DNA from 4 places in the Rhodococcus sp. JCM 9793 genome. Region 3 is predicted to be linked to each of the others. Evidence: riboswitches for the same ligand, from Rfam matches in the RefSeq annotation. Region 3 holds a riboswitch; each other region holds the start of a gene.
The links. A riboswitch is a leader RNA that binds a small molecule or an ion and turns the genes downstream of it on or off. The one in region 3 is predicted to bind S-adenosylmethionine.
Positions count from the first base shown of each region.

Region 1: it holds a riboswitch for S-adenosylmethionine, as region 3 does, so the genes downstream of both, metX (homoserine O-acetyltransferase MetX) here and ACZ46K_RS30340 (aminotransferase class V-fold PLP-dependent enzyme) in region 3, are expected to answer to the same signal.
Region 2: it holds a riboswitch for S-adenosylmethionine, as region 3 does, so the genes downstream of both, ACZ46K_RS03065 (ABC transporter substrate-binding protein) here and ACZ46K_RS30340 (aminotransferase class V-fold PLP-dependent enzyme) in region 3, are expected to answer to the same signal.
Region 4: it holds a riboswitch for S-adenosylmethionine, as region 3 does, so the genes downstream of both, ACZ46K_RS20110 (hypothetical protein) here and ACZ46K_RS30340 (aminotransferase class V-fold PLP-dependent enzyme) in region 3, are expected to answer to the same signal.

Region 1 covers NZ_AP043721.1:2,702,118-2,709,651, forward strand. Annotated here, with positions in the region: gene ACZ46K_RS14505 (DUF3298 domain-containing protein) at 1-444, shown strand, start outside; gene ACZ46K_RS14510 (TrmH family RNA methyltransferase) at 462-926, opposite strand; gene ACZ46K_RS14515 (bifunctional methylenetetrahydrofolate dehydrogenase/methenyltetrahydrofolate cyclohydrolase) at 1,013-1,867, shown strand; gene ACZ46K_RS14520 (DUF3017 domain-containing protein) at 1,879-2,163, shown strand; gene ACZ46K_RS14525 (MFS transporter) at 2,225-3,697, opposite strand; gene ACZ46K_RS14530 (MarR family winged helix-turn-helix transcriptional regulator) at 3,862-4,329, shown strand; gene metX (homoserine O-acetyltransferase MetX) at 4,382-5,509, opposite strand; SAM riboswitch class IV at 5,620-5,734, opposite strand; gene ACZ46K_RS14540 (NADP-dependent isocitrate dehydrogenase) at 6,011-7,234, shown strand; gene ACZ46K_RS14545 (exodeoxyribonuclease III) at 7,344-7,534, shown strand, end outside.
Region 2 covers NZ_AP043721.1:198,013-205,546, reverse strand. Annotated here, with positions in the region: gene ACZ46K_RS03090 (maleylpyruvate isomerase N-terminal domain-containing protein) at 1-426, opposite strand, end outside; gene ACZ46K_RS03085 (HNH endonuclease signature motif containing protein) at 557-1,789, opposite strand; gene ACZ46K_RS03080 (LLM class flavin-dependent oxidoreductase) at 2,158-3,273, shown strand; gene ACZ46K_RS03075 (LLM class flavin-dependent oxidoreductase) at 3,197-3,616, shown strand; gene ACZ46K_RS03070 (oxidoreductase) at 3,520-3,936, opposite strand; SAM riboswitch class I at 4,211-4,305, shown strand; gene ACZ46K_RS03065 (ABC transporter substrate-binding protein) at 4,489-6,117, shown strand; gene ACZ46K_RS03060 (ABC transporter permease subunit) at 6,120-7,154, shown strand; gene ACZ46K_RS03055 (ABC transporter permease subunit) at 7,147-7,534, shown strand, end outside.
Region 3 covers NZ_AP043721.1:6,074,873-6,082,406, forward strand. Annotated here, with positions in the region: gene dacB (D-alanyl-D-alanine carboxypeptidase/D-alanyl-D-alanine endopeptidase) at 1-23, opposite strand, end outside; gene ACZ46K_RS30315 (inorganic diphosphatase) at 199-690, shown strand; gene ACZ46K_RS30320 (crotonase/enoyl-CoA hydratase family protein) at 770-1,600, opposite strand; gene ACZ46K_RS30325 (YbaK/EbsC family protein) at 1,719-2,192, shown strand; gene ACZ46K_RS30330 (hypothetical protein) at 2,210-2,812, opposite strand; gene ACZ46K_RS30335 (putative leader peptide) at 2,869-2,961, opposite strand; gene ACZ46K_RS30340 (aminotransferase class V-fold PLP-dependent enzyme) at 3,013-4,323, opposite strand; SAM riboswitch class IV at 4,394-4,510, opposite strand; gene ACZ46K_RS30345 (Pls/PosA family non-ribosomal peptide synthetase) at 4,755-7,534, shown strand, end outside.
Region 4 covers NZ_AP043721.1:3,894,229-3,901,762, forward strand. Annotated here, with positions in the region: gene ACZ46K_RS20080 (DUF4118 domain-containing protein) at 1-1,208, shown strand, start outside; gene ACZ46K_RS20085 (response regulator) at 1,205-1,885, shown strand; gene idi (isopentenyl-diphosphate Delta-isomerase) at 2,045-2,602, shown strand; gene ACZ46K_RS20095 (VOC family protein) at 2,654-3,010, opposite strand; gene ACZ46K_RS20100 (TetR/AcrR family transcriptional regulator) at 3,063-3,731, opposite strand; gene ACZ46K_RS20105 (alpha/beta fold hydrolase) at 3,797-4,849, shown strand; gene ACZ46K_RS20110 (hypothetical protein) at 4,859-5,251, opposite strand; SAM riboswitch class IV at 5,280-5,392, opposite strand; gene ACZ46K_RS20115 (formate/nitrite transporter family protein) at 5,538-6,401, shown strand; gene ACZ46K_RS20120 (hypothetical protein) at 6,458-7,069, shown strand; gene ACZ46K_RS20125 (winged helix DNA-binding domain-containing protein) at 7,071-7,534, opposite strand, start outside.

The sequences.
Region 1 (7,534 bases), 2.7 Mb from region 3:
TACACGCTCTCGACCGGCACACACGAGGTCACCCGGATCGGTGAGCACGTCGTCGCCGGTCTGCTCGTCACGTCCTACAACATGAACCCGCCCGGCGCGCATCCCACGGCGATCGTGTCGACCGTCGCGGTGAACACCGACGACGCCACTCCCATCACACTGCAGGACCTGTTCCCCGACCTGCAGGCAGGACTGGACCGGTTGTCGGAGCAGTCGGCGCTGCTCCTACCGGAGACCGCGGCGGGTCCGGACTATGTCGCCGAGGGCATCGCACCCGAGGAGATCAACTTTGCCAACTGGCTTCCGACACCCGAGGGCATGGAGATCCATTTCGGCGATTACCAAGTGGGCCCGCACGCCATCGGACTCGTCACCGTCACCGTCCCGTGGGACGACCTGGACGATGTCATGGACCCGGCGATCGTTCCGGTGGTCAGCAGCTGAGCGGATCCGGCGGACGGTCAGACCGCGCCGTCGAACCCGTGCTGGCGCCACGCCTCGTAGGCCACCACCGCTGCGGCGTTCGACAGGTTCAACGATCGTCGCCCGGGCAGCATCGGAATGCGCACCTGCGTCGTGATGTGGGGATCGGCGAGCACCTCGTCCGACAGGCCGGTCGGTTCCGGGCCGAACAGCAGTACGTCGCCGGGCAGGTACTCGATGTCCGCGTAGCTGGTGGTGCCGTGCGCTGTGAACGCGAAGACACGCTCCGGTCGTAGGACCTCCCAGGCCGTCGGAAGGTCGGCGTGCACTGTCACCGATGCCAGGTCGTGATAGTCGAGGCCGGCCCGGCGCAGTTTCGGTTCGGACAGGTCGAATCCGAGTGGTTCCACGAGGTGTAGCTCGGCACCGGTCGCGGCGACCATCCTGATCGCGTTGCCGGTATTCGGGGGAATACGAGGTTCATGGAACATCACTCGGAACACTCGGGTCAGCTTGCCAGAAGGGTCGAGCAGGCCCATCCTGCCGGTCGCTCCACGCGGTTCGGCAGACGCCTGGAACAATGGTGACCGTGACTGCGACCATCCTGGACGGCAAAGCAACCCGCGACGAAATCTTCGAGGACCTGTTGGTCCGTGTGGCCGTGCTGAAGGACAAGGGCATCACGCCCGGCCTCGGCACGATCCTGGTGGGCGACGATCCAGGGTCGGCAGCGTATGTGCGCGGCAAGCACAACGACTGCGCCAAGGTCGGCATCACCTCGATCCGTAAGGATCTGCCCGCCGACATCACCCAGGAGCAGCTCGAGGCGGCGATCGACGAACTCAACGCCGACCCCGCATGCACGGGTTACATCGTGCAATTGCCGCTTCCCGAGCACCTCGATGAGAACGCCGCCCTCGAGCGCATCGACCCCGCCAAGGACGCCGACGGCCTGCATCCCGTCAACCTCGGACGCCTGGTGCTCGGCAAGGAAGCGGCGTTGCCGTGCACCCCGCGCGGCATCGTCCACCTGCTGCGTCGCTACGAGGTGCCGATCAACGGTGCCCATGTGGTGGTCATCGGCCGCGGCGTGACCGTGGGCCGCCCGATCGGGCTGTTGTTGACCCGCCGCAGCGAGAACGCGACCGTGACGCTGTGCCACACCGGCACCAAGGACCTCGCCGCAGAGGTGAAGCGCGCCGACATCATCGTCGCCGCCGCGGGCGTGCCCGGTCTCATCACCGCCGACATGGTCAAGCCCGGTGCGGCCGTCCTCGACGTGGGTGTCTCACGCACCGCCGACGGCCTCCGCGGCGACGTCGCCGCGGACGTCCGCGACGTCGCAGGGTTCATCTCCCCGAATCCCGGGGGTGTCGGACCGCTCACCCGCGCATTCCTGCTGACCAACGTCGTCGAACGCGCCGAGCACGACGCCGGTCTCTGAGCAAACCGCAGATGGACAGTTCGGCGCGACTCACACGACTGAACCTGCCGCTGCTGGCGGTCACCTTGGTGATCGTCGCAGCGGTGGTCCTCGTGCTGGCAGATCGCTGGCGCCGCGGCGCTTTCGTGTTCGGCGGTGCGATGATCCTGGCGGGGATCCTCAGGTGGGCTCTCGACTCGGATCAAGTGGGAGTGCTCGCGGTGCGAAGCAAACGCTTCGACGTGGCCGCGATGCTCGCCATGGGCGGAGCGATCGTGACGCTGGCCGTCTCGATCGACCCGCTGGGAACGGGCTGACAACAGCGGACGGCCGCCACAATCAACGTGTGACGGCCATCCGCTGGCGGGCGAGCGCGGCTCAGTTGCGCGTGCCCACCCCGACGAGTTCGTGCTGGCCGGGTTCGTCGTCTGCCGACACGGCATCGACGAGCACTGGGGCAGAGGGTGTCTTGATGGCGGGGATGAACGCCACGATGACAGCCGCGATCAGGGCGATGCCGATACCGATCGCGAGCACCATGTGGAAACCGGCTTCACTGGGCACTGCGATGCCGTCCAGCTGGATCGTCATTTGCGCGAGCACGATGCCCACGATCACGGATCCGATCGACGTGCCGAGTGAGCGCATGAGCGTGTTGAAGCCGTTCGCGGCGGCAGTTTCGCTGTGTGGCACGGAGCTCATGATGATTGCGGGCATGGCCCCGTAGGCGAACGCGACACCGCTGTTGACGACGAGGCCGGCAAGGAGAATGCCCCATGCGTGACTCATCGCGAGCAGCGCGACGCCGTAGCCTGCGGCGAGGATGACGACACCCAGCAGGAAGGTGAACTTCGGCCCGCGTGCATCGCTCATCCGGCCGCCCACCGGCGAGAGTACGAGCATCATGAGGCCGGCCGGAGCCAGCCAGAGCCCGGCCGCAAGGATCGACTGGCCGAGACCGTACCCGGTCGCCGTCGACAGTTGCAGCACCTGCGGGAAGACGAGCGAGCTCGCGTACATCCCGAACCCGACGAAGATCGACGCGATGTTGGTCAGTAGCACGCGAGGTCGTGCGGTCGTGCGCAGGTCGATCAGTGGATCGGAGGTGCGCAGCTCCCACGTGCCCCACAAGACGAGGACGATGACGGCTGAGACCAGCAGTCCGAGCGTGAGCGGGGAGGACCATCCCCACGAGGATCCCTTCGAGATTCCGAGGATCAAGGAGACGAGGCCGACCGCGAGTCCCGCGGCGCCGATTCCGTCGAAGCGCTGCCCTCCGGCGCCGGCGGGAACGTCGGGGACAACCCTCCAGATCGTGAGTGCGATGAGACCGCTCACGATGGCTGCGGCCCAGAAGAGCACGCGCCAGGAGGAGAACTCGATGAGGGCAGCAGAGATCGGCAGTCCGATCGCGGCACCGGCGCCGAGCGTGGAGCTCACCGTCGCGATGGCCGAAGAAAGCCTCTCCTTCGGCACCACGTCACGCAGCAGCGCTATTCCGAGCGGAACCATGCCGGAGCCGAGGCCTTGCAGTGCGCGACCGAGGATCATGACCTGCAGGGATGGGGCGAGGGCGCAGATGATGGCGCCGATGGTGAGTGGCAGTGCAAGCAGGAGCATCATCCGGCGCTTGCCGAAAAGGTCACCGAGGCGCCCGGAAATCGGCACGGCGACTGCCGCGGCGAGCAACGTTGCCGTGAAGATCCAGGTGGTGTTGTCGGAGGTGGTGTCGAAGATCCCGGGCAGCAGTGCGACGAGCGGTGTGACCATCGTCTGCGTGAACGCGGATGAGATGCCGGCGGACGCGAGTGCGGCGATCACCAGCCCTGGGCGGGCAACGGGTTTGGCCATAGTAGGGGAGTCCTTCCGATGAGCCGTGCAGCTAACCTGCATGCTTCATGCATATGCACTATACATATGTATCTAGCATATGCATAGTGCATATGTATGATGCATGCCCTCTGTTAGGCTTCTCACAGGACATTCAGGCTTCTCATGAGACGAGGAGGATCGCCATGGACCGTCGCATCGGCGATATCGAGTACGAGCAGATGCTGCTGAGTCGTCATACGATCGCGGGGCATCGGCGCGGACGCATGCTCGAGCGCAGTTCATATCTTCTGTTGAGCCGCATCCGGTCCGATGGGCCCCGCTCGATCGGCGAGCTGAGTGAGGCGCTGCGCCTCGACGCGTCGACGCTGCAGCGGCAGACCGCGGCGGCTGTGCGCGACGGACTGCTCGAGCGCGTCGACGACCCTGCCGGCGGCATCGCCCGCAAGTTCGCGCTCACCGATTTCGGCCTGGAAAGTCTCGTTCAGGCCCGTGATCGGTCGGTCGCCGCACTCGAGCGCATCCTCGTCGATTGGACCGACGAGGAGGTCGCAGCCTTCGCTGATGCCCTGCATCGATTCAATGTGGACATCGAGGAATACGCGCAGCTGTCCGTTCACTCGGCAGAGGCCGACTCGGGGTTACGTAGATAGCTCGGGATTACGTAGATAGACCGTCGAGATCGGGCCGGATCGATCGGCCCGATCAGGCCCTCGCCAACCCCATCAGTTCGACGAGCAGTTTCGCGACCGCATCGGCCTCGGTGAGGAAGCCGTCGTGTCCGTCGCGTGACTCGAGGACGCGCAGACCGTCGCAATTGGGCAGACCATCTGCGATCTCCTGCTGCAATCGGATCGGGTAGAGCCGATCGGAATCGACACCCGCGACGATCGTCGGCACACGCGTGCTCCCCAATGCGGCCTCGATGCCACCGCGACCGCGGCCCACGTCGTGCCGGTTCATTGCGTCGCTGAGCACCACATAGGTCCCGGGATCGAATCGGTTGACGAGCTTCGACGCCTGGTGGTCGAGATAGCTCTGCACCGCGTAGCGCCCGTCACTCCACGGATCCTCGTCGTCTTGAGCAAGATTCGCGAACCGTGAGTCGAGTTCTTCCTCGCTGCGGTATGACAGGTGGGCCATGCGGCGGGCAATTCCCAGCCCGGCCTCCGGTCGGCGGCCACTCTCGTAGTAGTCGCCGCCCTGCCAGTCCGGATCTGCCATGATGGCAGCGATCTGGGTGCTCTGGATGCCGATCTGATCGGCGGTGGCACGGGCACCGACTGCGAGGACCAGCGCTGCCCGCACCCGGTTCGGGTGGGTGACGATCCATTCGAGCGACCTCATGCCACCCATCGATCCACCCGTCACCGCGGCCAACGAGTCGATGCCGAGAGCATCGAGAAGGGCGGATTCCGCGGTGATCTGATCGCGGATGGTGATCCGGGGGAATCGCGAACCCCACGGTTTTCCGTCGGGCGCGGTGCTGCCCGGTCCGGTGGTGCCTTGGCATCCGCCGAGGACGTTGGTGGCAACCACGCACCATCGGTCGGTGTCGATCGGGGCGCCGGGGCCGACCATGCCGGACCACCAGCCGGGGGACGGGTGATCCGGTCCGGCGGGCCCGGTGATGTGTGAGTCGCCGGTCAGGGCGTGCTCGACGAGTACGACGTTGTCGCGGGTGGGCGACAGCGCGCCCCACCGCTGCAGAGCGATGGTGACGTCGGGAAGGATGTCGCCGCTCTCGAGGGTGATGTTGCCGATGTCGACTGTGTCGAGCTGTCCGTCTTCCGCGGGGAGTTCGATCCGCCGACGGTTGGTACCTGCTGTCAAGATGCGACCGCCTCGAGGCCGGTGGTGATGGTCATCGCGTCCTACTTGCCATGTCGGAGGGCTGGAGGGGGCGCCGGTGTCGACAGTTCATCAGCATTTCGAACCTCCCAGGAGCCGGCTTGTCGTCGGCGGTGCGCCGACGACCGTGTCCTCACCCGGAGCACCCCACCCTGGCCGGAGGGTTGCCGACCAGCAAGCCGGGGCTTCGCGCTGGCACTCATGACCTCGTCGGAAGTCTAACGGCTGGGTCGGGCGGCTCGATAGGCGGCTCTCGACCTCTCCTCGGCCGGTGTCGGACATGGCGAAAGTTACTGCTCAGTAGCGTTCGAGAGGGCGTGACCAGGGTTGTGTGCGGATCGAATAGCAGTACGCTTGTTCTGTTTGGCTCCGCACCGGACGCGTGCAGAGCCACGCTCGGATACCTGAGCTGAAGGCGGCCGTATTCCTGAAGTGCGGCCGATCGGGGACTCGACTGCCGTCCAAGGAGGACACGAACCGCGTATGTCCAAGATCAAGGTTGAGGGTAAGGTCGTCGAACTCGACGGCGACGAGATGACTCGCATCATCTGGCAGTTCATCAAAGACAAGCTCATCCATCCCTATCTGGATGTCGATCTCGAATACTACGACCTCGGCATCGAGAATCGCGATGCGACCGACGACCAGGTCACCATCGACTCCGCGAACGCCATCAAGAAGCACGGTGTCGGCGTCAAGTGCGCGACCATCACCCCGGACGAAGCGCGCGTCGAGGAATTCGGCCTGAAGAAGATGTGGCGGTCGCCCAACGGCACAATCCGTAACATCCTCGGCGGCACCATCTTCCGGGCCCCCATCATCATCTCCAACGTGCCTCGGTTGGTTCCGGGCTGGACCAAGCCGGTCATCGTCGGCCGTCACGCATTCGGCGACCAGTACCGCGCCACCGACTTCAAGGTCCCCGGGGCCGGCACCGTCACCATCACCTACACTCCGGACGACGGTTCCGAGCCGATCGAGCACGAGGTCTGCAGGATCCCCGAGGACGGCGGCGTCGTCATGGGGATGTACAACTACAAGAAGTCCATCCAGGACTTCGCGCGCGCCTCGCTGTCCTACGGTCTGCAGCGCAATTACCCGGTCTACCTGTCGACCAAGAACACGATCCTCAAGGCCTACGACGGCATGTTCAAGGACGAGTTCCAGCGGATCTACGAGGACGAGTTCAAGGCGGAGTTCGACGCAGCGGGGCTCACCTACGAGCACCGCCTCATCGACGACATGGTGGCGTCGTCCCTCAAATGGGAAGGCGGCTACGTCTGGGCCTGCAAGAACTACGACGGTGATGTCCAGTCCGACACCGTCGCGCAGGGCTACGGCTCGCTCGGCCTCATGACCTCCGTACTGATGACCCCGGACGGCAGGACCGTCGAGGCAGAGGCCGCACACGGCACCGTCACCCGGCACTACCGGCAGCACCAGCAGGGCAAGCCGACGTCGACCAACCCGATCGCGTCGATCTTCGCCTGGACCCGTGGTCTCGAACATCGTGGCAAGCTCGACAGCACCCCCGAGGTCATCGAGTTCGCCCAGGCGCTCGAAGACGTTGTCATCAAGACTGTCGAGGCGGGCATCATGACCAAGGACCTCGCGCTGCTCGTCGGCCCCGAACAGTCGTGGCTGACCACCGAGGAGTTCCTCGGTGCGCTCGACGAAAACCTGCAGAAGGCCCGCGCCTCGCACTGAGATGCGGCCCTAGCGACGACACGGGATGTCCTACCAGGGGCGTCCCGTGTTCTCGGCTCCGGTCATCGCGGTTTTCGGCTCCGGTCATCGTGTCGGATACGGTGTCGGCGTGCCCCTCACCATCACCACAGTGAATGTCAACGGCGTACGCGCAGCGGCCGGCAAGGGCCTGCTGGCCTGGCTCGGGACATCGGCCGCCGACATCGTCTGTCTTCAGGAAGTGCGCGCGAGTGAGAAGCAGTTCCACACTGCGATTGCTCCGGCCCTCGACGCGGGCTGGCATGTCGTGGGATCCGAGTC
Region 2 (7,534 bases), 250 kb from region 3:
CGGATCCAGCTCGATATCGGGCTCGGCTACGGAAGCAATGTCCCAGCTGTGCAACACCAGCTCCTGTACACGCATTACCAGCAGGGTTGGCGCGTCGACGTCCTGGATCGGATGGTGCAGGACGATGCCGTCGTCGCGATGGTCGACGAATTCGCGGCGAAGTGCGTCGGCAAGCGTTCGATGGGCCCGGGCCGGGTCGCGGCCGACATGGTCGGCCGTTCGTGTCCAGGCGATCTCGGCGGGGTCGCCACCGGAAAAATAGTGCGTGTACCGGATGGCACCGCCGAGTACGTGGTTGGCGACGTCACGCGTGCTCCATCCCGGGCAGCGGCTGAGTTGGGTCCCGATCAGGTCCTCGTCGCTCAGCACTCTCTCGAACGCGTCGGTCGCTAGGTCGAGCTTCTGCAGATCGTCCTCGGAGATCATTCGGCGCGTCCTCTCACTCGTCTGGGTAGGCCCGCATCTTGTCACGTTCCGAGTCTCGAGCCACCGATGCCAGGGCACCCAAGTGCCCTGGTAACGGTGGCTGTGTTCTCTTGGTTCTTTTGCGTGTGGGTCAGACGATCAGATCCGGCCTGTTCCCGGGTATGGACTTCCGGAACAGATCGATGCTCGCGGGCGGAATGAACTGCGGCCGACGCTCTTCGGTCATCTCGACTTCCCACTCGGCGTGATGCATCAACCGGTGATGATGTCCGCAGGGCAGCACCAGATTGTCGAGGTCGGTATCACCACCATCGACCCAGTGGTCAATGTGGTGGGCATCCGCCCACGCCGGTGGGGTGGTGCACCCCGGGAAAGCACATCCGCCGTCTCGCACTGCGAGGGCGCGGCGTTGCGCGACCGTCGCGGAACGGTGCGTCCGGCCGTGCGCCAACGGCACGCCGTGTTCGTCGAGCAGGATCCGGGTGACCTGGCAGTCGCAGGCGAGCATCCGGGCGGTGTCGATCGACAACGGTCCGGCCCACGGTTCGGTGACGTAGCCCTGTTCCGGGGAGTTCGCGAAGAGTTCTTTGACGGCGGTGTTCTTGGTCAGATCCGTGATCGACGCGGTGACCGTCACGTGCGGTTTCACACCACCTTCGACGGGGACGAGCCCGGCGGCTTCGACGCACTGCAAGAGTTGCTCGAACGCATCGGCGGTGCGTTTGGAGGCCGGTCGGTCGTCGGTGATGCCGTTCGTTTCGGGCCTCGGTGCCGACAGTGGTGAGAGCAGGTGGCGCAGGCGGGCGCCGGTGACGGCATCGAAGTCGCCTGCGATCACCACACGCCCGCGCAGGGTGGTGGAGACGAACAGTTCGTTGCGTGTGGAATCCTCACCGGGTGGTGGTCCGTCGCCGGTGCCGTAGAGGTGTTCGAGTCGGCGGATCAGCGCTCGGACGGTGGCTTTGGTGGCGACGGTCTTGCTGGCGTGGTCGATGAGGATGGTGCGGGCTTTCTCGAAGTCGCAGGGGTTCATATTCCGTGGGTAGTGCTGGCAGAAGTACGCGATCTGGCGAGCTTTGTCTGCATCGAGCAGCCCCGAGCTGTATGCCTCACGCACTTCCGGTTCGAGTCGTAGTAGACGAGCCAGTGATTCGATGCGGTGGCATTCACCGAGTTCGAGGTTCGTTGCTGCGGCGAGCCAGTGGGCGGGGCTGCGGTAGCCGTGGTCTTTGACGGTGTCGCGTTCGAACATCGCGATCATCAGATCCACTCGCTGCACCTGCGACGCATGGATTTCGGCGGAGACGGCGAGTGCCTCGGCCATCAGTTGCTTGTCGTCGAGTTTCCAGAGTTCCCCACCCATGACCGAATTCTATAGAACTGACATTCGAATTTCAATAGTCCTTGGAACGCATATTCGATATGGGGGATGATGATCTCGGATCGAAGTCGAGGTGGTGGAACCTCCGACCGGCGCAGAATTCAGATCAGTGCGATTCTAATTGTGTTCCAACATAATTCAACGGCCAGTAACGTGAATCAACCGTTGACCGCATGTCCGAATCGCCTTACAGTTCGAGGCGCAATCCAGAGCGATCGAGAGACCTGGCTCAATGACGTCGCAGTACCCCCCGCATTCGGGTGCGGGTGCTACCGCCGGACGACACACCCCGCCGAGGAGATCGGCCCGCATCCATTCGAGAAGCGCTTGACCCGAAAGGCGGAGTCCGCGTGAAATTCCTGCTCCTGAGCCTGATCACCCACCAGCCGGACCCTGTGACCGGAGAATTGCTCAGCCCCTCCGACCGACTTCGTGAGGTCGTCGACACCGCAGTACTGGCCGAGCAACTCGGCTTCGAAGGATTCGCGGTTGGTGAGCGTCACGAGCATCCGTTCCTGTCGTCATCGCCTCCGGTGGTGTTGAGCAACATTGCGGCGCGGACATCGAACATCGAACTGTGGACCGGTGTAACGACACTGAGCCTGCTCGATCCGGTGCGCGCCTACGAAGACTATGCGACTCTCGACAATCTCTCCGGAGGTCGCTTGCAGCTGATAATCGGCAAGGGTAACGGCACAGCGCAGGCCGACCTGTTCCACGTCACGCCCGACGACCAGTGGGATCGTAACCGTGAAGGCTACGAACTCTTCCGGCTGTTGTGGGAGAACGAGCGGGTCACATGGGAAGGATCCTTCCGGCCCTCGCTCACCGACGCGGTCACGGTTCCTCGTCCGCTGCAACCACGTCTGACGATGTGGCATGGCAGCGCCACGAGCCGCGAATCCGTGGATGCAGCAGCACAATATGGCGATCCGGTGTTCTCGGCCAACGTCACCAACCCGATCGAGCCATACGCCGAACTGATCGAGTACTACCGCGACAGATGGGCGGCATACGGGCACGACCCCTCGGATGCACGGGTGGGAGCGGGCACGGCGGGACTGTACGTCGCGCCGACGTCACAGGAAGCAGTCGAGCGGTTCCGGCCGTTGTTCGAGCAGCGGCAGCAGTTCGCGCGGGGCTCGGGGCTGCCGGTGGTCTTCGAGAGTGTCGAGGACTTTGTCGAACGCAGTTCCGCGCTCGTCGGCGGCCCGCAGCAAGTGATCGACAAGGTGCTCCGCTATCACGAGCGTCTCGGACATGAAGTCATGCACGTGACAGCCGACCGAGGTGGGCTGACTGCAGCGGAGCAGCGCGCGAGCCTCGAGCTTTTCCAGGCGGAGGTGGCTCCCGTGTTGCGGAAGGAGATTCAACACCGCCGGCCCGTCGATCATCGATCTCGTTCGTCGCGTCGAGCGGGCCGGATTCGCGATCGCGACATTCGCCGACCCGGCAACTCGAGGTGACCACCCCATGATCACAGGTCGTCTCGACCCCGTGGAGGTCGTGGCATTCGCGGCCGCTTTCACCGAGACAATCGGATCGGTCCCCGCCGTGGGCGCGATCCATGCCGAGCCGTTCCACCTGGCGAATCAGCTTGCCAGCGCAGGTTTTGCGTCGCACGGTCGTGCAGGATGGGTCGCGGAGACCACCGATAGCCCGACTCGGGCAGGTACATACGGCGCTACTCAGGTGACCGACCCGGAAGCGCTTCACCGCGAAGCCGACGAGGTGACCGGTGCGGTGCGTTGCGCGGCCTGGAGTTCGAGCAGATCGAATCCGCCGCGGTCGGCCCGGCGGGCGGAGTAGCCGAATGCATCGTCGATGTCCCCGATCTCCCCGGACGTGAGTCCGTTCGGCTCCGCGAGCCCTGGAAACGCTGAAGAGTCGGGGGCGACGCCGGGCCAACCGCCCTCGGACGGAGAGATGCTGCCCTGCTCGGTATCCCAGGGGCGGTGGATCGATGCTTTGCGTCCCGCGTGAGTGAGCTGAATGCCGGCGCGGGTGCCGCGCTCGTGAACGAAGTCGACGATGCGAGACCATGCGCGAGTCTGCTCGTCGTTCCACAGCCCGGTGTCCTGCGGACTGATCCGCCCGCCCGGTGTGACGGCGGTGGCCTCGGCGACCACCGCACCGAACCCTAGGTGCGTGCCGCCGACTTCGGTGCGCTCGATTACCGAAGGTCACCTCGCGCAGTGCGAGGGGCTCGAACAGGATCTGGGCCGATGTGGCGGTGTCGAGTGTGGATTCGGTTCGAACGGTCATGAATCGGCCTCGCGGGGGGGGCGGATGCACAGTCGCGGATTCGGTGACGATAGTGGCTACTGCTGCAGCCTCATAAGACTTTCAATCACCGTGAGGGGAACGGTTCATCCGGGGGCCGGGAATGTCTAGCATCGACAACGACCATCCAGAGCGACCGAGAGACCTGGCTCGACGACGTCGCAGCAACCCCCCTACCTCGTGGGTGAGGGTGCTACCGCCGGGAACGATGGAGGACTGTTCATGACACACGAAGATGTCGTGGTGACGTGGTCGTGCCTGCATATCGACCTGTGCCGGCACAGTGCCGACATCTGTCGACGGTCGACCCGTCCAATTCTCATCCGGCCGCATCGCTTCGGTTCGATGCTGCCGCTGTCATGTAGAGATCGCTGTCATGTAGAGACCACGGAGTTCAGGTGTCCTTCTCGTTCATTCATGCATCCCGTCGTGTGATTCCGGTGGTGGGTGTCGCTGCGGTGCTGGTCGTCGGTTTGTCCGCGTGCGGATCCGAGTCGGCCGCCGCGCCGGGTGGTGGTACCCCGCAGGCCGGGGGCACGCTCAGGTACGGCCTGTCGCAGGCCCCCACGTGCGCAGATCCCGCGCAGGCCGGCAGCAACCAGACCATCTACGTCGCTCGTCAGGTTGTCGACTCACTCACAGATCAGGACCCCGAGACCGGTGAGATCACGCCGTGGCTCGCCGAGAGCTGGGACGTCAACGAGGACTCCACACAGTTCACCTTCCACCTGAAGGAAGGCGTGACCTTCAGCAACGGAACACCTTTCACCGCAGAATCGGTGCAGAGCAACTTCGATTCCATTGTGAACACTCTCGGCGGAGTCAAGGCTCCGCAGGCCACCGGATACCTCGCCGGTTACACCGGCACCACCGTGATCGACGAGCACACGGCCAGCGTCGATTTCTCGGCGCCCAACGCGCCGTTCCTCCAGGCCACCTCGACTCATCAACTCGGGTTTCTCTCCGCAGAGGACGTCGCGAAGAGCGCCGAGGAACGGTGTGCAGGCGAACTCTCCGGCACGGGACCGTTCACGTATGAGGACTACCAGCAGGACCGGTCGGCAACCCTGGTCAAGCGTGCCGGGTACGCCTGGGGATCGGACGTCTTCGCGCACGACGGTGAGGCGTACCTCGACCGCATCGAATTCACGATCGTTCCCGAATCCGGTGTTCGCACAGGCTCTCTTGCCTCCGATCAGCTCGACGCGGTCTCCGATGCCCTTCCGCAGGATGCCGCGCAGATCGAAGGGGTCGGTGGCCGCATTCTCACCACGCCGAACCCTGGCCTCCCGTTCGGGTTCCAGCCCAACGTGAGCCGCGGCGTACTCTCCGATCCCGCCGTCCGCAGTGCGCTGATCCCTGCGATCAACCGCACCGAGCTCGTCGACACGGTTCTCGGTCCCGACTTCGAGCCTGCGACGAGCGCCCTCGCCTCGGTGACACCCGGGTACGTCGCGGTGGACGAGGTCACGTACGACCCCGACGCTGCGACGAAGATCCTCGACGACGCCGGATGGGTGCCGGGCGACGACGGCATCCGCGTCAAAGACGGCCAGCGGTTGAGCTTCTCGGTGCTGTTCAGCTCGGTGTTCGCGGGGAACCAGGCGATTCTCGAACTCGTCCAGCAGCAACTGCGGGAGGTCGGTGTCGACCTGCAACTCGATCTTGTGTCGACACCCGAGACCACTGCCCGCCAGACTTCCGGAGACTACGACACCACCTACTACAACAGCACTCGAGCCGATGGCGACATTTTGCGCACAGCGTTCGGTACGGAGGGCCGGAACCTCAACCAGCGTGGTCCGATTCCGGAACTCGACGACGTACTCACGGCGCAGCTCACGACGACCGACCCGGCGGCACGGAACGGCTACATCGGGGAGGCTCAGCAACTCGTGATCGACAACGCCCTGTTCATTCCGACGGTGGAGTTGTCGCAGGCGATCGGTGCCGGACCGAAGGTACAAGACCTGTTGTTCGAAGCGTCGGCACGCCTGCAGTTCTTCGACACCTGGCTCAGCGAGTAGACATGATGAGCTACCTCGCTTCCCGCTTCCTCCAGGCCGTCGGCGTCCTGTGGGCCGCCTTCACCGTCTCGTTCGGCGTTCTGTTCCTCCTACCGTCCGATCCGGTGAGCATGGTGGCCGGCTCCGACAACGGAACACCGGTCGACGCTGCCGCAATCGAGCAGCTGCAGGCGCGCTACGGCCTGGATCAGCCGGTGTGGGTTCAGTACTGGAATGCTCTGAGCAATGCGGTCCGCGGTGATTTCGGAATCTCGATCTCCACCGGCAGGCCGGTGACGGAGGCGATCGCCGACGCGTTGCCGAGTACCTTTGCCCTCGCATCGTTCGCGCTGGTACTGGCGGTGGCCTTCGGTACCGTCGTCGCTTTTTTCGCCACGTACACGCGTATCGGCTGGTTGCGGAACGTCTTGTTCTCGTTGCCTCCATTGGGTGTCGCTGTGCCCACATTCTGGGTGGGACTTATTCTGCTCCAGTTGTTCTCGTTCCGGTTGAAGCTGTTCCCCGCGTTCGGTGAAGGCGGCATCGGACACCTGCTGCTCCCCGCGATCACACTGGCGCTCCCCACGGGCGCAGTCATCGCGCAGGTGCTTGCGGTGAGCCTGCAGACCACAGCGCGTCAGCCCTACATCGAGGCTGCCAGGGCGAAGGGTGCATCGAGGTGGCGCGTCCAGACGCGACACGCTCTGCGGTTGTCCAGTATCCCGGCCTTCACGATTGCCGGTGTGATCGTCGGCAATCTGATCGCAGGATCGGTTGTCGTGGAGACGGTCTTCTCCCGTGCAGGTCTCGGGCGCTTGACCCAGATGTCCGTTATGGCACAGGACATTCCGGTGGTGCTGGGCATCGTGGTGTTCGGTTCGGTCGTGTTCGTGATCGTCAACCTCGTTGTGGACCTGTGCTACCCACTGATCGATCCGCGGATCGTCGATGGAAGACGCGGTGCCGGCGGTGCCTCGGGGCGTGGCGAATCGGTACGTGCTCGGGCAGACACGGGCCCGGCGATCGACGAGGACACGAAAGTGGGTATCCATGTCTGACACACTGATTCGAGACCCGATTCGAGCCGGTTCCCAGGTCCGGGTAGCGAGACCAGCGAAACCCTTCGCCCTCCGTAGTGCGGTGAGAACGGTGCTTCGCAACTGGGTCGTGGTGATCTCCGCCGCCGTGCTGCTGATCGCTATCGGGTTCGCGGTGTTCCCGGCTTTCTTCGCGTCCGGCGACCCCCTGCAGGGCGTGCCCGCAGACAAACTGCAGGAGCCGAGTCTCGCGCACTGGTTCGGCACCGACAACATCGGCCGAGACGTCTACACCCGAGTCGTGCACGGCGCTGCACTGTCGTTGACTGCGACACTGGTTGCGGTGGGCATCGCCATCGTGATCGGCTCGCTCATCGGTCTGCTGTCCGGTGCAGCGGGGA
Region 3 (7,534 bases):
CTCCTACCTTGCCCCGCCAACACGCCTCCGCTGTGTCCAACACATTCGGCCCTACACACTCGCGCCCCTGGTGGTCGCGTGGTGGTCCGGTACCTGCACCTACAGCGTAGCGCCGGGACGGTTATCCTCACTTCGGACCATCGCCGCAGATACGGACGTCGTATCGACTGGCAAAACATCGACGAAGTGAGGCAAGGCGTGGAGTTCGAGGTCACCATCGAGATCCCCAAGGGGCAGCGCAACAAGTACGAGGTCGATCACGAGACCGGCCGCGTCAAGCTCGACCGCTACCTCTACACCTCCTTCGGGTACCCCGCCGACTACGGCTACATCGAGAACACTCTCGGTGAGGACGGCGATCCGCTCGACTGCCTGGTCCTGCTGCCCGAGTCCGTGTACCCCGGCGTGATCGTCGATGCACGCCCGGTCGGCATGTTCAAGATGGTCGACGAGGCCGGCGGCGACGACAAGGTCCTGGCCGTTCCTGCCGGCGATCCGCGGTGGGATCACATCCAGGACATCAGCGATGTGCCGCAGTTCGAACTCGACGCGATCAAGCACTTCTTCGTGCACTACAAGGACCTCGAGCCGGGCAAGCATGTCGAGGCTGCGGATTGGACCGGCCGGGCCGACGCCGAGGCCGAGGTCACCGCGTCGATCGCGCGTCTGAAGGACAACGGCGGACACTGAGTCCCCCGCATACGACGGATCTCCCGGCCGGTCATCGAACCGGCCGGGAGATCTTCGTCCGAGGCGAGGTTGCGCGTTGCTAGCGCCCCTTGAACACTGGTGTGCGCTTCTGCATCACGGCGGTGATCGCCTCGGTGAGATCTTCGGACGGCAGGAAGGCCGAGTTCCACGCGGCGACGTAGCGGAGGCTGTCGTCGACCTGCGCGGAGCGCGTGTGGTCGAGGACGTCCTTGATGCCGTGGACCACGAGGGGCGGGTTGGCTGCGATCTCGGCGGCGGTCGCGTGCGCTGCGGCGAGTGCAGATGCGGCATCGTCGAAGACGTCGCCCACGAGGCCGATCTTCTCGGCACGTGCGGCATCGATGTCCTTGCCGGTCAACGCCAGTTCACGCAGGTGACCGTCGCCGATGATCAGGGGAAGGCGAGCGAGGCTACCGACGTCAGCGACCATTCCGACCTTGACCTCACGGACGCTGAACTGGGCGTCGGTACTCGCATAGCGGATGTCGGCTGCCGAGATGAGGTCGACGCCGCCGCCGATACACCAGCCCGAGATCGCGGCGACCACAGGCTTGCGGCAGTCGGCGACCGCCGTGATGGCCGCCTGCATGCGCTTGACCATCGCGTGGAAGTCGGTGCGGGGCTTCGCCTGTGCCTTGTCGGCCAGCACCGACCCCAGATCGCCGGCCATGGCCGGGAGGTCGAGGCCGTACGAGAAATGCTTGCCGGCTCCGGTGAGGACGACGGCGCGCACCTCGGGATCGGCGTCGAGTTGCGCGAAGATCTGCGGCAGTTCCGACCAGAAGTCCGGTCCCATCGCGTTGCCTTTGCCCGGGCCGATGAGCGTGACCTGGGCTACGTGCTCGGTGCGCTCGACGGTGAACGCCTTCCAGCTGGATGAATCAGTCATTACTCGAGAGTAATATCTGAGAGCGCAAACCGCACCGAGCTTCCGATCACGTCGATACTTGTGGATCCGGTCCCTGCGTTCCCGTCACAGCAGTCACCGGTTTTCATAGGGTGGCATCATGCCCAGGCCACTGCACCCGAATGCCGCTCGAGTCGCCGACACGCTCATCGCCCGGGGACATCACGGCCTGATCACCACGCAGTCGACTCCCGTGCGCACCGCCGAACAGGCGGCAGCGGCCGTGCGGGTCGACATCGGCGCCATCGTCGAGTCTCTCGTATTCCTTCTCGACGACGAGCCGGTCCTGATTCTGGTCTCGGGCGCCCATCGGGTATCCCTCGAACTCACCGGCAGCCGGTTGGGTGGCATCCTCTCCCCCGCGCCCGACGACTTGGCCGAGGAGGTCACCGGGCAACAACTCGGCGGCGTGGCTCCGCTCGGACACCCCACCAACCTGCCGACCTACGTCGACAGTGCGCTGGCGGGGTACCCCGAACTGTGGGCGTCGGGCGGGAGCCAGGACACCCTCTTCCGCACATCGTTCACCGAACTCCTGCGGGTGACCGCGGGGGTCGACGTCGTGGTCGACTGATACCGATTCCCGGCAGGTCAGGATGCGAGGGCAACGCCTCGGCCGATGCCGGCCTCGATGCCTCGACCTTCGGCGAACCTGCGGCCGATCTCCACCGACGACGGTGAAATCTCGATCAGGCCTCGGGACCGCAGCCACGGCAGGGCTCCGTCGACGATGTTGTCGACCGTGGCGCCGCCGGCCACCGGGATCAACGTGACACCGTCGGCGACCTTCACTGCATGAATGTCGGCGATCAGACCACCCAGTCCGCTCGGTGTGCCGACATAGGAGAGGCCGGCCGCTCCCCCACCGTCCCTGCGCCACGCGTCCTGTGCGCGGCGACGAGCCACACGCACTTCGACGTCGACGATCACTTCGAGGTCGACCAGCACGGTGAGAGTGTCGGGATCGCGCACTTCCGCGACGGCATCGGCTCGTACCCGATCGCGGATCTTGCGCGCTTCCCGCAGATCGACTGCGCGTACCCGCACGACGGTAGGCGGAGCGGCACTGAGGTCGAGCGACCCTCCGCCGTCACGATCGACGGTGAGATCGGCCCAGACGTCAGGGCCGGATCCCTCCACGAACTCGACCGCGACACGCAGGGATCTGCCCGAAGGAAAGTTGCTGTAGGACATGAGAATTCCTCTCGATATGCCTGATAAGGCATCGAAAAATGGGAGCGGGAACCTCGTCAGTCCGAACAGATACAGGAGGCCGTGCGGCACAGATCGACGTGGCGACGGCACCACTGCACCGCTGCCTCTGTCGAACTCCACACTGCCATGCCGGAAATCCTACTGATCCTGTGGGGAATTGTCGATCGCGAGCGCGATCATCAGACGCATTCCGCCGCACCGTCGCCCGACGGCGTGAGACCGGGCCGGGTCTCCGGCGACGGGCCCCACGCTCCATCGGCCTTGGAATAGGACCACGACGACCCATCCGCAACCAGCTGCCGAAGGGCCGCAAGCAGACGATCGACGTCCGCAGAGGAACTTCCCAGGCCCAGGGATGCGCGCACCGCACCGCCGGGAAGGCCGACTCGGGCGAGCAACGGGTGGGCGCAGAAGCGGCCGTCGCGAACCCCGATGCCGTGTTCGGCCGAAAGGTACGCAGCGATCTCACCGGGCTCGAAGCCGTCGATGCCGAAGGTGACGATACCGACGCAGTCCGCCGAATCATCCCACAGGCGAAGAATTTCCACGCCATGGATGTCACGCAGGCCGTCGACGAGTTGCGCGCACAACAGTTCCTCGTGACGTGCCGCGGCCTCGGCGTCGTGCGACGCGAGGGTGTCGCACGCGGCAGCGATCGCCGCGACCCCCAGCACGTTCGGGGACCCGGCCTCGTGACGGGCAGGGGCGCACGCCCACTCGGTGTGATCGAGGGAGACCTCACGCACCGCACCACCACCGGCAAGATACGGCTCCGCCTCATCGAGCCAGTCACGACGCCCGACGAGCACACCGGCACCGAACGGCGCGTACAACTTGTGGCCCGAGAACGCGAGATAGTCGACACCGAGCTCCGCGAGATCGACGCGGCGATGCGGGACCAGCTGGGCACCGTCGACGAAGATCCGCGCACCGCACGCGTGGGCGAGGTCGGCGAGTTCGGCGATCGGCAGAACCTCGCCGGTGACATTGGAGGCTCCGGTCACGGCGAGCAGTGCCGCCGGTGCACGTTCGAGCTCGACGGCGATCCGCCACACGGTCTCCGAAACCGAGTCGGCAGCTTCGACCACACGAGTGTTCTTCCACGGCAACAGGTTCGCGTGATGCTCGATGTCGAGGACCACGACATCACCGGGGACCGCACCGGCGAGCAGATTGATCGAATCCGTGGTGTTCCGGGTGAAGACCACGACCTGATCCTCATCGGCACCGACGAACCGGGAGACCGACTCGCGAGAGTCCTCGTAGCTCGTGGTGCTGATACGCGATGCATAGCCCGCGCCGCGATGCACGCTGGCGTAGAACGGCAACAGTTCGGAAATCCGGTCCGTCACACTCGCCAGAGCCGGTGCGCTGGCCGCATAATCGAAGTTCGCGTAGGAGCAGGTGCCGCCCTGTACGAGAGGAACCTGCACGTCACAGCCCGACACGCGAGCAAAGGGAGCGATACAGGTGGCGGTGGCAACAGTCATGACGAATTTCCCTCGTATATCAGGGACCCGTCGGTGATCGCCACAACTGAGGCGAATCGTTCGCCGGCGGAGTCCGCGCTTGCTGCGCCCAGGTTCGGAACGTCAGCCAGGTCGTCACCCGGAGCACCCCACCGCGGTGGAGGGTTGCCGACCAGCGAGCCGGGGCTTGACGCTGGTACTCATGACCTGTCGAAGACAATGACACCGGGCACACTTCGTGTCAAGTCGATGCCCCGATCGAGGCCGGAGCACCGATCTCGAGCAGACGCAAATTTCTCCTTCTGACCTGCAAAGGAGCCGCCGTCGTGCTTTGCTCTGTTGCGTGATGCAGCACCGCACGATCTCCGATTTCGGACGCACCGAAAGTTCATCTGCTGTCCACCTTCACGTGAGATAAACCGGATCGCCCAATCGAGTAGAAGGACAGCGGATTGTCTGCTCAACCCCCACCCGCAGCCGACGACACGTCGCTCGTACCGGAGATCTTTCTGCGCGGATCGCATGCACCCGCGCCGCGCACACTCGTCGACGTACTGCGCGCCACCGCCGAAGCGCACCCGCACGCTCCCGCGATCGACGACGGCACGACGATGCTCGAATACTCCGAACTCCTCGACCTGGTGGTCGCGGGAGCCCGTGGACTCGCGGAGGCAGGTGTGGGCGCCGGCGATCGCGTCGGGGTGCGCATGTCGTCCGGGTCCAGGAACCTCTACGTCACCATCCTGTCCGTACTCGCGGCGGGCGCGGCCTACGTCCCTGTGGACGCCGACGATCCGGACGAACGCGCCGAGCTGGTCTTCTCCGAGGCGAAAGTCACCGCGATCGTCACCGATGCGGGGATCGGTCCCGGCACCGCACCACCGGCCGACGAACCGGAGGTACGCGAGCCTGCCCTCGACGACGACGCGTGGATCATCTTCACCTCCGGTTCCACCGGCACCCCGAAGGGCGTCGCCGTCACACACCGCAACGCCGCAGCCTTCGTCGACGCCGAAGCGAACCTGTTCTGCCAGGACGAACCGCTCGGCCCCCGCGACCGGGTGCTCGCCGGCCTGTCCGTCGCCTTCGACGCGTCGTGCGAAGAGATGTGGCTGGCCTGGCGGCACGGCGCGTGCCTCGTTCCGGCGCCGCGTTCGCTGGTGCGCTCCGGAATGGATCTCGGCCCGTGGCTGGTCTCCCGCAACATCAACGTCGTCTCCACGGTCCCGACCCTCGCGGCGATGTGGCCCGGCGAAGCCCTCGAAGCGGTGCGCCTGCTCATCTTCGGCGGTGAAGCATGCCCGCCCGACCTCGCCGAGCGTCTCGCCGTGCCCGGCCGCGAAGTGTGGAACACCTACGGCCCCACCGAAGCGACCGTGGTCGCGTGCGCAGCCATCATGGACGGCACCGGCCCCATCCGCATCGGCCTCCCACTCGACGGCTGGGATCTTGCGGTCGTCGACGCCGAGGGCAATCCCGTCGCCGAAGGGCAGACCGGCGAGCTCGTGATCGGTGGTGTCGGGCTTGCCCGCTACCTGGATCCGGCGAAGGACGCCGAGAAATATGCGCCCATGCCGACCCTCGGCTGGGACCGCGCCTACCGCAGCGGCGACCTCGTCGTGCTCGACAGTGCCGGACTCCTCTTCCAAGGCCGCGCCGACGACCAGGTCAAGATCGGCGGGCGCCGCATCGAGCTCGGCGAGGTCGACAACGCACTGCAGAATCTGCCCGGTGTCGCCGGGGGTGCGTGCGCGGTCCGCAAGACCGCCGCCGGGAGCTCGATTCTCGTCGGCTACATCGCCTCTACCGATCCCGACTTCGACGTCGCGTCGGCACACGACCTGCTGTCCGAGCAGCTTCCTGCTGCACTCGTGCCACGTCTCGCTCTCGTCGACGAGCTGCCCACGCGCACGTCCGGGAAGGTCGATCGCAACGCACTGCCGTGGCCGCTGCCCGGCGCCGACGCCGACTCGGTCGAAGCGCTCGGGCTGCCCCCGACGGCGGAATGGGTCGCGGGACTGTGGTCGTCACTGCTCGGCGCCCACATCGAGGGGCTCGACGACGACTTCTTCGAACTCGGCGGCGGTTCCCTCTCTGCCGCACAGCTCGTCACAGCACTGCGTGAGCGGTACCCCGAGATGACGGTCGCGGAGCTCTACGACCGTCCCCGGCTCGGGTCTCTCGCGGTCTACCTCGACGAACTGGCCCCCACCGCGACCGCAGCCCCACGCGAGGTCGCCCCGGTCTCCCGATGGGCGCAGTTCCTCCAGCTCGCCGCGACCGTGCCTCTGACGACGTTGACCGGTCTCCAATGGATCACGTGGCTCGCGATCCTGAACAACGTCATCGCGCTCGTCACCGATGTGCCGTGGACCGCGACTCTGTCATGGTGGTGGGTCGCCGTCGGCATCGTCGTGTTCCTTACTCCGCTCGGCCGGATGAGCACCGCGGTCCTGGGCGCCCGGATCCTCCTCCGCGGGCTGACACCGGGCAGCTATCCCCGCGGCGGCTCGATCCACCTACGTCTGTGGACAGCGCAGCGACTGTCGGAGGCGTCCGGTGCGACCAATCTGTCAGGAGCGCCCTGGATGCGTCAGTATGCGCGGGCGCTGGGGGCGAAGATCGGTCATGGTGTCGACCTGCACACCCTCCCCCCGGTCACCGGCATGCTCGAACTCGGCGACGGCTGCTCGATCGAACCCGAAGTGGACCTGTCGGGGTACTGGGTGGACGGTGACATCGTCCACATCGGGAGTATCCGGATCGGGGCGGGTGCGTCGATCGGTGCGCGCTCGTTCCTCGCCCCTGGTTCACGCGTCGGCAAGAACGCCGAGGTCGAGGCCGGCTCCGCGGTGTTCGGCCGGGTCAAGGCGAGTCAGCACTGGGCCGGTTCACCCGCGCAGAAGACGGGAAAGGCCGAACCCCAGTGGCCGTCCGAGGACCCACCCCGCGGAGCCCGTTGGGTTCCCGTCTTCGGCGTGACGTCGATCCTCCTCGCGGGACTTCCGATCATGTCGATCGGCGCCGGTGTCGCTCTGCTCGTCTGGTGGGTGAAGGACACCACGAGCGTGCCCGAGGCCGTGGTCCGTTCTCTTGCGATGCTCCCGGCCGGCGGAATTCTCACCATGGCCGTGTTCGCTGTCCTCACCCTGATCACCGTGCGACTGTTGTCGATCGGCATGACCGAAGGATGGCACCCGGTCCGAAGCCGTGTCGGATGGCAGGTCTGGGC
Region 4 (7,534 bases), 2.2 Mb from region 3:
ACTTCTACTTCACCGAGCCACTTCACAGTCTGACGATCGCGGCACCCGAGAATTTCGTCACCACCGTCGTGCTGCTCGTCGTCGCCGTGGCCGTGGCCGCCCTCGTCGACGTGGCGGGCGCGCGGGCGAGGGAGGCGCGCTTCGTCTCTCAGGAAGCCGAGTTGCTCGCGCTGTTCGCCGGTGCCGTACTGCGCGGCGCCGACGTGCACGCACTGCTCGCCAAGGTGCGCGAGACGTACGGCCAGAAGGGCGTGGCCGTTCTGCGAGTCGAGGACGGAGCCCACCTCGTCGTCGACAGCACAGGGGCCGACGCACCGACCTCACCCGACACCGCCGACACCGTGTGCGAGGTCGACGAAGGCCGGTACGTGCTCATACTGTCCGGGCGGCAGTTGCGTCCACGCGACCGACGGATACTCACCGCAGTCACCGGGCAGATCGCCGGACTCGTCCGGCAGCGAGAACTTGCGGCCGAAGCCTCCCGTGCCTCGACACTTGCCGAGACGGACCGGCTGCGACGACTGCTGCTCTCTGCGGTCAGCCACGACCTGCGCACACCGCTTGCGGCGGTCAAGGCATCCGTGTCGAGCCTGCGCAGCACAGACATCGAGTTCTCGGAGGACGACACCGCCGAACTACTCGCGACCATAGAAGAATCCACCGATCAGTTGACCCGCCTGGTGACAAATCTCCTCGACTCGTCGCGCCTGGCGTCCGGCGTCGTCGCACCGTCCTTCGATGTGGCTTATCTGGACGAAGTGGTCCATCGCGCCATACTCACACTCGCGAGCGGCAGCACCGACATCGTCCTCGCGCTCCGGAAACGGATCGAGGTCGATGTCGACGACACGACCGTCTGCGCCGATGAGACCTTGCTCGAACGGGCCCTCGCGAACCTGATCGACAACGCGTTGCGATACGCACCCGACAGTCCGGTCCGCATCGACGCGACCATCGCCGACGATCGGAACATCATCACCGTCGCCGACCGAGGTCCCGGGCTGCGCCTAGACGAACACAACGACGCGTTCACGGTCTTCCCGCGGGTCGGAGATCACCGCGCAACCGGGCGTGCAGGCCTCGGGCTCACCGTCGCCCGAGGATTCATCGAGGTGATGGGCGGGACCCTCACTCCTACCGACACCCCCGGCGGAGGCACGACCATGGTCATCGACCTCCCCACCGCACCGGCGAAGATGGACCGATGACTCGCATCCTGGTGGTCGACGACGAACCGCAGATACTGCGCGCTCTGCGGATCAACCTCAAGGCGCGCGGCTACGACGTCATCACCGCCGCCGACGGTGGCACAGCACTGCGCGCCGCGGCACAACATCATCCCGACGTGATAGTCCTCGACCTCGGCCTTCCGGACATCGACGGGATAGAGGTGCTCGCCGGGCTCCGCGGCTGGTGTACGACCCCGGTGATCGTGTTGTCCGCCCGCACCGATGCCGCCGACAAGGTCGCTGCGCTCGACACCGGCGCCGACGACTACGTCACCAAGCCGTTCGGGATGGAGGAGTTCCTGGCCCGGATCCGCGCAGCGGTCCGACGCGCCACCGCGATCTCCGGGCTACCGGATCCGCTGGTGGTGGCCGCAACCTTCACCGTCGATCTCGAATCCAAGAAGGTCACGCGCGACGGCATCGATGTGCACCTGACACCCACCGAGTGGGGCATGCTCGAGATGCTCGTCCGCAATCGCGGCAAGCTCGTGGGTCAACGCGAACTGCTCACCGAACTGTGGGGCCCGACATACACGACCCAGAGTCATTATCTGCGTGTCTATCTCACTCAGCTGCGTCGCAAACTCGAACTCGATCCGGCGCGCCCCCGTCACCTGCTCACCGAACCGGGGCGTGGTTACCGCTTCGAACCGTGACGTGGTCGTGTATCTGCTCATCTCGAAGGGCGTCGGACCTGTCGCCCGGTACACCTGTCTCCCGGTACACAGACTCGCCGGCCCCGGACGCACAGGTAGGCTCGATCCGGCGAACGTCAGACCTCGCCCGACACTCATGAGCACCCCACGGAGACCCCGATGACAGCGCTTGCCCACGAAGAACTCGTAGTTCTGCTCGACGAGGACGAGCGACCCCTCGGTACCGCTCCGAAAGCCACCGTCCACCACAGGGACACCCCTCTCCACCTGGCGTTCTCCTGCTATGTGTTCGATGACGCGGGCCGGGTCCTCACCACACGGCGCGCACTGGACAAGATCACGTGGCCCGGCGTGTGGACGAACGCGTGCTGTGGTCATCCCGGGCCGGACGAATCCCTCGAGGACGCGGTGCGTCGGCGCCTCGAGCAGGAGTTGGGCCTCGTCGTCGACGATGTCACGTGCGTGTTGCCGCATTTCCGGTATCGCGCGACGGCAGCGGACGGAACCGTCGAGAACGAGGTCTGCCCAGTGTTCTGCGCCCGCGCCGCATCCGGCCTCGACCCCGAACCATCCGAGGTGATGGAGTGGTCGTGGGTGTCGTGGACGGATATGCAGACTGCGGCGACCGTTCCGTGGCTCATCAGCCCGTGGGCAGCCGAGCAGATTCCGCAACTCGCGCAGGCCGGAGTTGCGCGGTGGGTCGACGCCGCGGTCTGACCCACCCCACTTGCCCGACGGCTGTCCCCGACGATCGATGGCCGAGAGGATTCACGCGTCGGACCACACGCCCAGTTCGTTACCACTCGGATCGAGGAAGGTGAACCGGCGCCCGCCGGGAAAGTCGTACGGTCCTGACGAGATTCTGCCTCCGGCACGTTCGACCGCGCCGACGGAGGCGTCGAGATCGCTGGAGTACAGCAAGACCAGAGGTCCGGCTGTGCCCGGTGCGCGCAGAGTCGTCAGTCCGCCGACCTCTCCGTCACCCTCGACTGCGCGAATGCCGGCGTATTCAGGCCCGTAGTCGTTGAAGTTCCAGCCGAAGGCGGATTCGTAGAAGGTGCGTGACGCGCGGAGGTCGGTAGCGCCGAGTTCGATGTAGTCGAATGCGTGATGTGTGTTTCCCATGAGGCCATGGTGACCCTCCCCACCGACATAGGCCGACGGACCCGGCATCCCGTCACGACTTTCGCGCACCGCTCGATCCAGCCGGCGACGGGATCGCATCCGTGCGGTCTGGCGATCGAGCGAGCCCCGTGTCCGCCGCGCAGACGGTGAACGCCTTCACGCTGCGGTCGATCTCGCGGGTGACGAGATCGACCGCTCCATCGGCATCCATCCCCGCAACCAGCACGGATTGCGTCGCACCGTTGCTGAGTGCCACCAACCTCATGGCCTCGTCGTGTGCCTCGACCTCGGACAGGCCGGCGCGACGAAGAAGTCGCTCGGCCTCGCCGACGGTCCCCCGCGACGCCTCGGCAAGGAACGACCTGATCCACGGATCGTTCGTCGTCTTCGCGAGGTAGGCGTACCAGACCGACACACCGACACGCGACGATGCATCGGTGGGGACAGGCTGGATGAGCAACGTCGCGAGGGCTGCTTTCGGATCGCCGGACGATCCCAGTTCGCGATAGCTCTTCTCAGCACCGGCGACCATCTCCTGCGCTCCGGACCGGATCAGATGTTGTTTCGATTCGAAGTAGTGCTGGATCCTGCCGATCGAGACGCCGGCCTCGACCGCCACCGCCTGAAAAGTCACCCCGTCGATACCTCGTTCGTGGATCACAGCCCACAGAGCCCACACGAGCTCTCTGCGGCGCTCGGCATGGTCGACCAATTTAGGCATGACAGGATTTTACAATATTTCTATACTGCAAACAGTTCGGATCGCCGACATCGAGGAGAAGAGACGTGAGTGAGCACACCGTAGGCACATACGCCCGGCTCGACCATCCACCACCCACCCGCCTTCACCACCGATTGCTCCGTCACCGATGGCTTCGCCGTAGCGGGTTTGTCGTGATTGCCGCGCTTGCCACAGTGGGCGCAATAAGTGTGCAGCAGTTCTTCTTCGGAGCTCAGAAGGTCGGGCACTTCCGCGATGCGGAGGGTCGCCGCACCTACGTCGAGGCGTATGAACAGGCAATGTCTGCGCTCCCCTCCCCTACGGCAACCCTCGACGTCACGACCCGTTTCGGCTCGGTTCGTGTCTACGAGTGGAGTTCACCGGAAACCGAGGACTCCGCTCCGGTCGTCCTGGTACCAGGCCGGTCGTCGGGTGTCCCGATGTGGACCGAAAATCTCACCGACTTCCTGCCACACCGACGCGTTCTCGCCTTCGACTCGCTCGGTGATGCCGGACTGTCGGTGCAGAGCGTTCCGCTGACCTCCTTCGGTGACCAGGCGACCTGGATCGACGACGCACTCGACGAACTCGCCGCCGAACCCGTCCACATCGTCGGCCATTCGTTCGGCGGCGCGATTGCAGCGACATACGCACGGCGATTCCCCGATCGCGTCCGATCGCTGACGCTCCTCGAACCCGTCTTCACCTTCGCGTATCCGTCCGCTCGCATGATGGCGTGGACGATGGTGTCGAGCCTGCCGCTCCTGCCGGAGGCCTGGCGCAACACCGCCCTCGGCAAGGTCGGCGGGGCCGAGTTCGATCCGAACGACGACATGGCAAAGATGATCGCTGCGGGCTCGGAGCACTATTCGGCAGCACTGCCGACGCCCTCGCCCCTCAACGACGACGAGATGGACTCTCTCACCATGCCCACCTATGTCGCCATCGCGGAACGGGATTCACTCGCCGGCGGCGACACCGCCGCGCAGCGGGCACGAACGCTTCCGCGCGCGACGGTCGACGTCTTCCCCGAGACCACCCATTCACTACCGATGCAGGCGAAAGAGCGTCTGGCGGTGGAGCTTCCCTCGTTCTGGAATGAGGCCGAACAGAACTGATCCGAATCCTCACCGTCCGGGCACGTACGTCAGCGCCGGGACACGTCCCGATACGCAATCCGTCCAGTGATCAGGAGCGGCGAGAGTGAAGGTCGCGGGCACATGGGGATCGGAACCCGGCAGAATCAGCACCCGCCACTGCGGAACCCAGGTCCCGATCTCCCCACCCGCGTGGACCACCCGGGCGATCGCGGCGGCGTCATGATGCCGGAATACGAGCCGTATTCCGTCCCAGGACAATTCGACGTGAGTATCGTCCAGCACGCACACGAGCGCACCGACACTGAGGTCGGAATCGCCGAAGGCCTTACGGGCGCGGATGAAATGGACGTGGTGACCGTCGCCGAACGAGGAGCACTCGTGGGCGTCTGCGCGATCGGTACTGTGGATACGGTCGGTCATGGTTATTCCTCCGGGTCGGCCCCGGGGCGGGGCGCTCGTGCCCGGGCCGGTCGGCCGCGAGCCGCTTCGTCATCCGAGCCACCCGCGAGCGTGGGGTTGGCGTGCCGTCAAGTCGGAGCTTGGCGACGGCATCTCGTGAAGCACCGCCAATATACATGATCGAGAGATCTCACAACCCGAGCGGCCCCGCTCGGAAGAGAACGCAACGCATCCTTATTGCCCCGCAACACACTGGTGACGGGCACTGCTGACACTGATCGGGCATTGTTCTCACCAGGAGGTTGCTGTGTCCTACGTTCCACCCGCCGAGTTGGCCCGCGCGATGGTCGACGCCGGCCAGAGCAAGGTCCTCATGTCCACCCGCGACACCCTGATCAGGGCGTACATGGCCGGTGCCATCCTCACGCTCGGAGCGGCGTTCGCGATCACCGTCACCGTGCAGACCGGCAACGCGCTCCTCGGAGCGATTCTCTTCCCGGTCGGATTCTGTCTGCTCTACCTGCTGGGGTTCGATCTACTCACCGGCGTGTTCACGATGGTCCCCATCGCCTATCTGGACAAACGTCCGGGGGTGACGATCGGGTCGATGCTCCGGAACTGGGGACTGGTCTTCGTCGGTAACTTCCTCGGAGCCGTCACAGTGGCCGTGCTGATCACATTCATCCTCACCTACGGCTACTCGATCCCGCCGGACGCGGTCGGTGAGCGTCTCGGCGAGATCGGTGAGGCCCGCACGCTCGGGTATGCCGAGCACGGCGCTGCCGGCATGGCGACCCTGTTCTTCCGTGGAATGCTGTGCAACTGGATGGTGTCCACCGGTGTTGTGGCAGCGATGATGTCGAAGAGTGTGCCGGGCAAGGTTCTCGTCATGTGGATGCCCGTCATGTTGTTCTTCTACATGGGATTCGAACACTCGGTCGTCAACATGTTCCTGTTCCCGTCCGGTCTGCTGCTGGGTGGAGACTTCACCCTCGGTGACTACCTGATCTGGAACGAAATCCCGACGGTTCTGGGCAATCTGGTCGGCGGTGTCGTGTTCGTGGGTCTTGCCCTCTACGTCACCCACGTTCGGACACAGCCCAAGCGCTCGGTCGCGACACCGCTCCCGGAGCATGCTGCAGTGACCGATAGGACTCCCGAATCCGTGTGAAGGGTCCGTTCGAGGCCTTCCGGTTCTTACGAGCACTCGATGCCTACTCTGATCGGATGGCGTCGTTCACACCGATCTCTCCGGCCGCACTTGCCGAACTGCTCGCCGAGCGGGCATGCGCACGACCGGGCCGGGTCGTCATGGCCATTTCGGCCGCCGACGCCGCTGACCCCATGGATCTGGCAAAGCGGGTGGTCGATACCCTGCGCACCGCGGGCCGTCCCGCGCACGCGGTAGCACTGCACGATTTCGTGCGACCGGCATCGCTCCGTCTCGAACACGGGCGCACCGACGAGCAGAGTTACCGGTCGAGCTGGTTCGACTACGACGCGCTGGACCGCGAGGTGGTGTCGTCGTTGAAGGAGCGGCATCGTTTTCTTCCGCGACTGTGGGACGAGACCACCGACCGCTCGGCCCGAGCCCGCCGGATCGACGCCGCAGACGATCACGTGATCATCGTGGCCGGCCCGATGCTCCTCGGCCGCGGTCTCACGTTCGATACGACCGTCGATCTGAGAATGTCCAAGGGTGCGCTCGAGCGGCGAACCCCCTCCGACCATCGTTGGACGATCGCGCCACTACTCGCGCATTCCGCCGACGCCTCGCCCGGTGCCGACATCGTCGTGCGTTTCGAACACCCCGACCGGCCCGCGCTGCGGGTTTCCTGAGTTACCCGGCTGCCAAGGCCTTGGCGAGGGGTGACGGGAATCTCGGCATCACCCGCACACCACCGAGCCATTCCTCGAGCCGCGCCGCTTCGTCGGTGAGGAATTCCGTGGCTTCCTTCCCTGCATCTTCGAGCATGTGGAGTCGAACTGCGCCGTCGTCGGTCTGCCACCACGTGCCGACGATCCTGCCGTCCCACCACGCCGTCGGTCCCGCGTTTCCACTGGTGTCGAAGAGTTGCTGCTTGTAGGGGCCGAGATACCACTCGCGTTCGAACCAGCCCATCGTCGTGGGATCGAGCGACGGCAACAGTGCACCCCACGGTTCGACAGCCGGAGCACGGTCGAGGTCGGCGGGAAGCAAGTAGCCGGTACGTCCCTCGAGATCCACTTCCACGGCCTCCAGTTCGGTCAGGGCCGCCCGGACCCCTCTGACCGTCGAGCCGAGCCACCACTTGATGTCGGCTT